Regions from separate parts of the Chryseobacterium metallicongregator genome, predicted to be linked through region 1. Evidence: riboswitches for the same ligand, from Rfam matches in the RefSeq annotation. Region 1 holds a riboswitch; each other region holds the start of a gene.
The links. A riboswitch is a leader RNA that binds a small molecule or an ion and turns the genes downstream of it on or off. The one in region 1 is predicted to bind cobalamin.

Region 1 (2,271 bases):
CAATAAGATCTGTCACATTCATATAGTATGGAGATAAAGTAAGTTTAAAATCTCCCACTTTGAACTCATTCGTCATATCTAACTGAGTAGAAGTTTCCGGTCTTAGATCTTTATTTCCTCCCGGTTCATAATAAACATCATTGAAGGACGGAAATCTGAAATTTTTTGACACATTAAAGCTTACATCATACCATTTTGCAGCATTCCATTTCCCTGAGAATGAGTACATCAACGGAGAATTTATATCTTCCACAAAATCTTTCTTGAATCCACCCTCAAAACGAAGGTTTTTGGTTGCAAAATATCTTAATAATCCTGAAACAGAACCCATATTTCTGCTGACGCTGGATATTCCGTTTTGATATCCCTCTCCTTTATTAACCTGAAACTCTCCGATGATATTAAAATTCCACTTTGAATTCAGGAAATAATTAAAATCATTTTTAAAGATATAATTTTTCCCGGTTCCTCCACTTGATTTAGGTTGATTTAACGAACCGAAAAATTGAAAATTCTCTTCTGTATAAGCTGCTTTAAGGGAATTACTGAACTTTGTTTTGTTCCAGTCCCAGGAAAGAAGGCTTCTTACACTTTGAGTTTTATATTTCGTTTTTGTTCCCGTTTCTTCATACACGGGAAAACGCTGTGAAGAATCAAAAAACTGGCTCTGCCAAGAAACTTTATGATCGTTTGTAATTTTATAGGATGCTCCTACATTAAATGTTGTATTGTAATAACTCCCGTTTCTGTTGATATAGTTCAGGTCACTTACTTTATAATCATTTTCACTTACAGAATAATTTCCGGAGGCTTTGAAACTGAATCTATCATTGCTGTAAGATCCTTTTATAAAATTATTATAAGTATTAAAAGAAGCGACTTCAGAAAATAAAGAACCATGGAAACCTTTATTAAAGTCAAGCGTATTATTCAGGTGAATACTTCCTCCAATAGCACCACTTCCGTATATTACACTTCCTCCTCCAGCCTTTACACCAATCTGATCATATCCGAACAAGGCAATATTATTGATATCTCCCTGTCCCAGAAAATTGGAATTGATATTAATTCCATTCCATACAAAAGCAGTCTGCTGAGCAGTAGTTCCCCTGAAAGAAGGTGAAGAAACAGCACCACGGCCATTTTCTTTGATAAAAACCTGTGACTGAAATCTCAGAAGTTCAGAAAGATTACTGGAGTTTTTCTCAGCATCTTCTGCTGAAATTATTTTTACGGGATGAAAAAGTTTCACCCTATTCATCTGATTGTCGAAGACATAAACAGTATCGATGGCCTTCTCTTGTCCAAAAAGAAAACAGCCATACGATGAAAAAAGCAGTACTAAAGATCTTTTTATATCCATACTTTTTTACTTTTCCTCCGAAAGCAATATGTTTTTTAATTATAATTCCGGCAGGTCTCCTGACTTTCGCATTCTGCTCCTTCCCGTTATTAAACAGTGGCTTTTTGCAGAAACTTGAGTTGCGATTTACAGTTGCGGGGACAGTCCGGGAGTTACACCCGATTCCCTTTTCATTCCAAAATACTGGAAACCAAAATTTTTGCAAAGATAGTTTTTTATATGTATTTGCCAAAAATCAGGCTTTTCCTTAAAAACATTATCTTTTTTGATCTATAACAAAAAAGAACGGCCGCTTTCAATATTGAAAACAGCCATTCATCCCACTACTTTACTATTTATATATGTTATTTTTTTATAAATTTATAAGCCTCCTGTTGTACTCCTTTTACAGAATATTGCAAAATATAACCTCCTTTTGACAGGGATGAAACATCAATCTGCTCTTCTACATGATCAAATGATTTTACCTTTTGTCCAACCATATTATAAATTTCAGCTTTCTCTATTTTTCCTTTTCCTTTAAAATATAGAATATCAGTCACAGGATTAGGATAGATCCTCATATTGTTTTTCTCTTTTACAGCATCATTCACCGATAAGAATTCAGAAGTATCCAGATAAAAAGCAATTATCTGACCTGAAGCATTCGTCCCTGATCCGGCAATTTTCTTTCCGTCCTGTGAAATTGCTAAAGGAAGCCCCATCGTGACTCCATTGGTTGCAATTCCTAAAGATGCTGCATAATCATTCAGATTAATTCTTCCGGTAGCAAAGGTCCAGATAAAGCCTTCCCCTGACATAGGAGGTGCTCCAAATGCTCTGTAATACCCAATTACTTTTTTTCCATCAGCAGAAATTCCTGTTGCTCCTCCTTTGAAGCTGAAAGAAGCATTAGGATGGGTTATATA
Region 2 (2,271 bases), 210 kb from region 1:
GGCAGACAAAAGTTCCTTTTGGAGTTGTAAAAGCTGAAGAAGGATATGCCAACGTACGTGTACATAAAGACGACTACCGAAAAATTGTAGACAAGATCCGTATGCGTAAAGGAGATGTTTTTGTTTATGTAAAACCTGCTCCAGGAGAAACAGAGTGGATCTGGATCAAATATCCGGAGAAACAGGATGATGACAAGCCTTTTGTACGTTATGAAACTCTTGATAAAGAAGGAATGGTGAATAAAGGACGTATTGCCTATGTGGACCAGCTTCCTGCCTACACTCCTTCTAAATCTAAAAATGGAAAATCCCTTATTTTCACTGACAATTCTGACCCTAAGATTCCTACTGCCCAAAGAAGCAAAGTAGTGATTGATATTTATCCTTCCAATGCCGGATACCGTAAAAAGGAAAAAGATGCCGATGGAAAAATTCTCACCATTGATAAAGTGAAACCATGGGGAATCGGGAATGATCTTCCTGAAGGAATGACCGAAATCAAATCTATTAGAGTCCAGCAACCCGGAAGAGGTTCTGTTTTTGTAAGAGAAGCCATTAAAAACATGTTCCAGCCTACCATGGATTTTGAGAACATTGGAGTAACTTCCCTTGACAACGATAATATTTTCCTTTATATGATAAACGGTTCAGGAGAAAACAGATACACTACACTCTGGACGATTAAGAAAGGAAGAGTAATCAGCCAGATTATTTATCATAATCCGGAATAAATTCATTATTTTTGCACCCGAAAAAGTTTTACACTTATTCATCACAGAAATTGGTTCTGCATCACTGCAGATTAAAAGGGAACCGTGTGAAAATCACGGACTGTCGCGCAACTGTAAGTAGCTGAAATCTTTATCAAAGATCCACTGTGCGAGGCATGGGAAGGAGATAAATGATGCTACAAGTCAGGAGACCTGCCTTTTTCTTAAACATGTAACTTTCGCGATTTGAAGTTGTATTGATCTGATGGATTGTTTCAGGAGTTCTGTAAGTTCCTGTCATTATTCTGTTGTTTTAATATCATTTCTTATCGCTTTAATTAATAATGATATATGACTACAGAAGAAAGAATTGAAGCATCCGAAACCAGAATCTTTAAAGCGGTTTTCCCTAATACAACCAATCATTATGATACTCTTTTTGGAGGTACAGCGATGCAGCTGATGGACGAAGTAGCTTTTATCACAGCAACCCGTTTTGCCAGAAAAAGAGTGGTAACGGTAAGCAGTGATAAGATTGATTTCAAAAAACCTATTCCTGCCGGAACCATCGTTGAGCTGATCGGAAAAGTTTCATATGTTGGAAAAACCAGTATGAAAGTAAACGTTGAAATTTACACAGAGCAGATGTATTCCTATGAAAGAGAAAAAGCAATTATAGGTGATTTTACTTTTGTAGCGATTGACGAATTCAAGAAACCAATTCAGATACTATAAATAATAAAGCTTCGGGCGGCCATTGGCCGCCCGAAATTTTCACCTTCAAAAACAACATATTATTTCTCAGCCAAAAATTGATTGAAATTCATTTGTTTTTTATTTACTTTTAGCATGGCAAAAAAATTATTTTTACATTGCTGTCACTAAAAACTATAGAAGAACCGATATTTCATGAAAAAGATTATTTTAATCATTACCCTTATCCTTTCAATTTCATTAAGAGCACAAAAAGACGTAAAAATTGAACTTTCGGAAAGTTACGAATTGGGAAATATTATTCTGGCCCTCACTGAATATGGCAGAACAGATCCTTATGATGTTCAGAAAATCCCACCGTATTACGATGAAATTATTACATATTTTGAACCTGTAAAAGATCATCCTCTGCTGAAACAAGTCAATTATTCAAGAAAAGACTGGAAAAAATTCTTAGGCTTCCGAACTGATTTCTATGCATTTTCTTTTGATGAAAAAGGTTTACTTAAAAGAGACTTTCCTTTCAATTCCTTTGGTCCTAAAGAAGTAGATGAAAATCTGGAGCTTATCAATGATTTTGTAAAGAAATCGAATTACAGAGCCTTTTATAAAAATCATCAACAGTTTTATAATACTTTAATTGCTAATTACAAAGAGTATTATTACATCAATGATACCTATGCATTCCTGGATAAAATTGCCGGACAACCTAAAAATAAAAATACTAAATCCTATGTTATCGCCATTTCTCCTTTAGTAGGCGGACAAAATTGCCACAGAGAAATCAATAGCTCATTAACCGTTGATTTTCCTGATATCGGAAAAGATCTTATTCTTGGAAATTTAA
Region 3 (2,271 bases), on a different contig from region 1:
GTTGTTTTTGCTTTTGATACAGCAGGAAAAAAACATCTGTTGAATGAATCTACTTTAAAAGAAATTGAAATGCAGTTGAATCCTTCTGATTTTTTCAGGATCAACCGGAGTGAGCTTGTTCAGAAACATCATATTGAAAGAATAGAGCGGTACAATAAAAATACACTTTCCGTTCAGATAAAAGGGCAGAAAGATCATCTTATCACAAGCCAGAGCAACACATCTGCTTTCAGAAAATGGATTGAAGAATAAATGAGTTTTCCGGTTTTATTCCATTAAATGGTGAGTCCATGGTTATTTTTTACCTCAGCCATCACAAAAGTACTGTGCGTACTTCCTATGGAATCTACAGATCCGAGCTTATTGAATACAAAATCCTGATAATGCTTCATATCCCTTACCTGAACTTTCAGAAGGAAATCAAAATCTCCGGAGATATTGTAGCATTCGGCAACTTCTTCAATTTCTAAAATCTCTTTTACAAAATCATAGCCTACAGATCTGTCATGAATTTTAAGTTTGATCTGGCAGAAAACAGTAAACCCACGATTCAGTTTTTCAGCATCAAGAACGGCTGCATATCTTTTAACAAACCCATCCTGTTCCAGTCTTTTTACCCTTTCAAAAACAGGTGAGGTGGATAGGTTGATTTCTTTTGCAAGTTCCTTAACGGTCAGTTTAGCATTTTTCTGGAGCAGCCTGAGCAGCTGCAAATCCTTATCATCGAGTTGTTCCACAGAATATTATTCTTTTAAATGATTAAAACAGTCAAATGTACAGAATTATATTCTTCTATTTGTATTTTATAAAGTTTAATTTGCTTAATTATTTGATGTTGGTTGTAGTTTTATTCTGTATTGTTAATTTTACACAAAATTAAAAGCTTTTACTGATGGCCATAGTCAAAGGTAAAAGTACAGTTCTTTACAGATACTTCATCAAACAGGAAAGGTTTTACTTAAGGTAGATTAATAGGGAATCGTGTGCAAATCACGAGCTGTCGCGCAACTGTAAGTAACACACCAAAGGTTTCTGTCCTTGCAGATCCACTGCCAAAAGCGGGAAGGATGACGGAAACTGTTACAAGTCAGGAGACCTGCCTTTACTGAATTGACAATGCTTTCGCGGTCTGAAGCTTTGGGGTCATACAGATGATATATCGGATTTGAGTATTTTCTTTTTTAAAGGAAATTACACTGTCTGCTATGTCATGACTTTCCTGAATCTTCTTCTGCTAAAACATCACGAAGCCTTTTAAAGAACTTTCCCAATAAGTTTAATTAAAAAGTTTAAAAAAATGCAAACTCACATCCTTGGCTATCCGCGTATTGGTAGCAAAAGAGAACTTAAAAAAGCCTGCGAGCAGTATTGGTCAGGTAAAATCCTTTTGGAAGAACTTCTGAATACCGGAAGAACGATCTGTAACCAAAACTGGAATATCCAGAAAGAAGCAGGGATAGACCTTATTCCGTGTAATGATTTTTCATACTATGACCAGGTATTGGATATGAGCCTTGTAGTAGGAGCAATTCCAACACGTTATCATGAAGTAGTGCTTAAAAAGAACAATACTGAGTTGGATCTTTATTTTGCGATGGCAAGAGGATATCAGAAAGACGGATTGGACATTACCGCAATGGAAATGACCAAATGGTTCGATACCAACTATCACTATATCGTTCCGGAATTTTATAAAAATCAACAGTTTAAACTGAGCTCAGATAAAATTTTCAATGAATTTGCAGGAGCAAAACAAGCTGGAATCAATGCAAAACCGGTGATTATCGGACTGGTTTCTTATCTGTTATTAGGAAAAGAAAAAGAAGAAGGCTTCGATAAATTGGATCTGGCTGGAAATCTTCTTACTGTTTATACAGAGATTTTAACTAAACTTCAGGATCAGGGAGCAGAATGGATTCAGTTTGATGAACCTTTTCTTGCATTGGATTTAACAGAAAAAGCCAAAGAAACGTATCTTTCTGTGTATGCCGAAATCAGAAAACGTTTCCCGAAACTGAAATTTATTGTAGCTACGTATTTTGACGGATTAAAAGATAATGCGTCACTTGCTGTTTCCCTTCCTGTGAATACATTGCATGTTGATCTGGTGAGAAATCCTGAACAACTGGATGAGATTCTGAATGTTATTCCTGAAAGTTTAAGCCTTTCATTAGGAGTAATCGACGGTAGAAATATCTGGAAAAATGATTATGAGAAATCATTGTCATTCATCAGAAAAGCTGTTGAAAAATTAGGCTCTGAAAGAATTTT

Region 2: another riboswitch for cobalamin. It lies ahead of REB14_RS10850 (acyl-CoA thioesterase); the one in region 1 lies ahead of REB14_RS09995 (TonB-dependent receptor plug domain-containing protein).
Region 3: another riboswitch for cobalamin. It lies ahead of metE (5-methyltetrahydropteroyltriglutamate--homocysteine S-methyltransferase); the one in region 1 lies ahead of REB14_RS09995 (TonB-dependent receptor plug domain-containing protein).

What each region holds. Positions count from the first base shown of each region.
Region 1 is NZ_JAVIXS010000006.1:308,630-310,900, reverse strand. It holds gene REB14_RS09995 (TonB-dependent receptor plug domain-containing protein) at 1-1,363, opposite strand, end outside; cobalamin riboswitch at 1,396-1,573, opposite strand; gene REB14_RS09990 (T9SS type A sorting domain-containing protein) at 1,708-2,271, opposite strand, start outside.
Region 2 is NZ_JAVIXS010000006.1:513,870-516,140, reverse strand. It holds gene REB14_RS10855 (hypothetical protein) at 1-731, shown strand, start outside; cobalamin riboswitch at 766-945, shown strand; gene REB14_RS10850 (acyl-CoA thioesterase) at 1,062-1,445, shown strand; gene REB14_RS10845 (DUF4932 domain-containing protein) at 1,620-2,271, shown strand, end outside.
Region 3 is NZ_JAVIXS010000020.1:511,802-514,072, reverse strand. It holds gene REB14_RS20240 (LytR/AlgR family response regulator transcription factor) at 1-252, shown strand, start outside; gene REB14_RS20235 (Lrp/AsnC family transcriptional regulator) at 276-737, opposite strand; cobalamin riboswitch at 933-1,118, shown strand; gene metE (5-methyltetrahydropteroyltriglutamate--homocysteine S-methyltransferase) at 1,298-2,271, shown strand, end outside.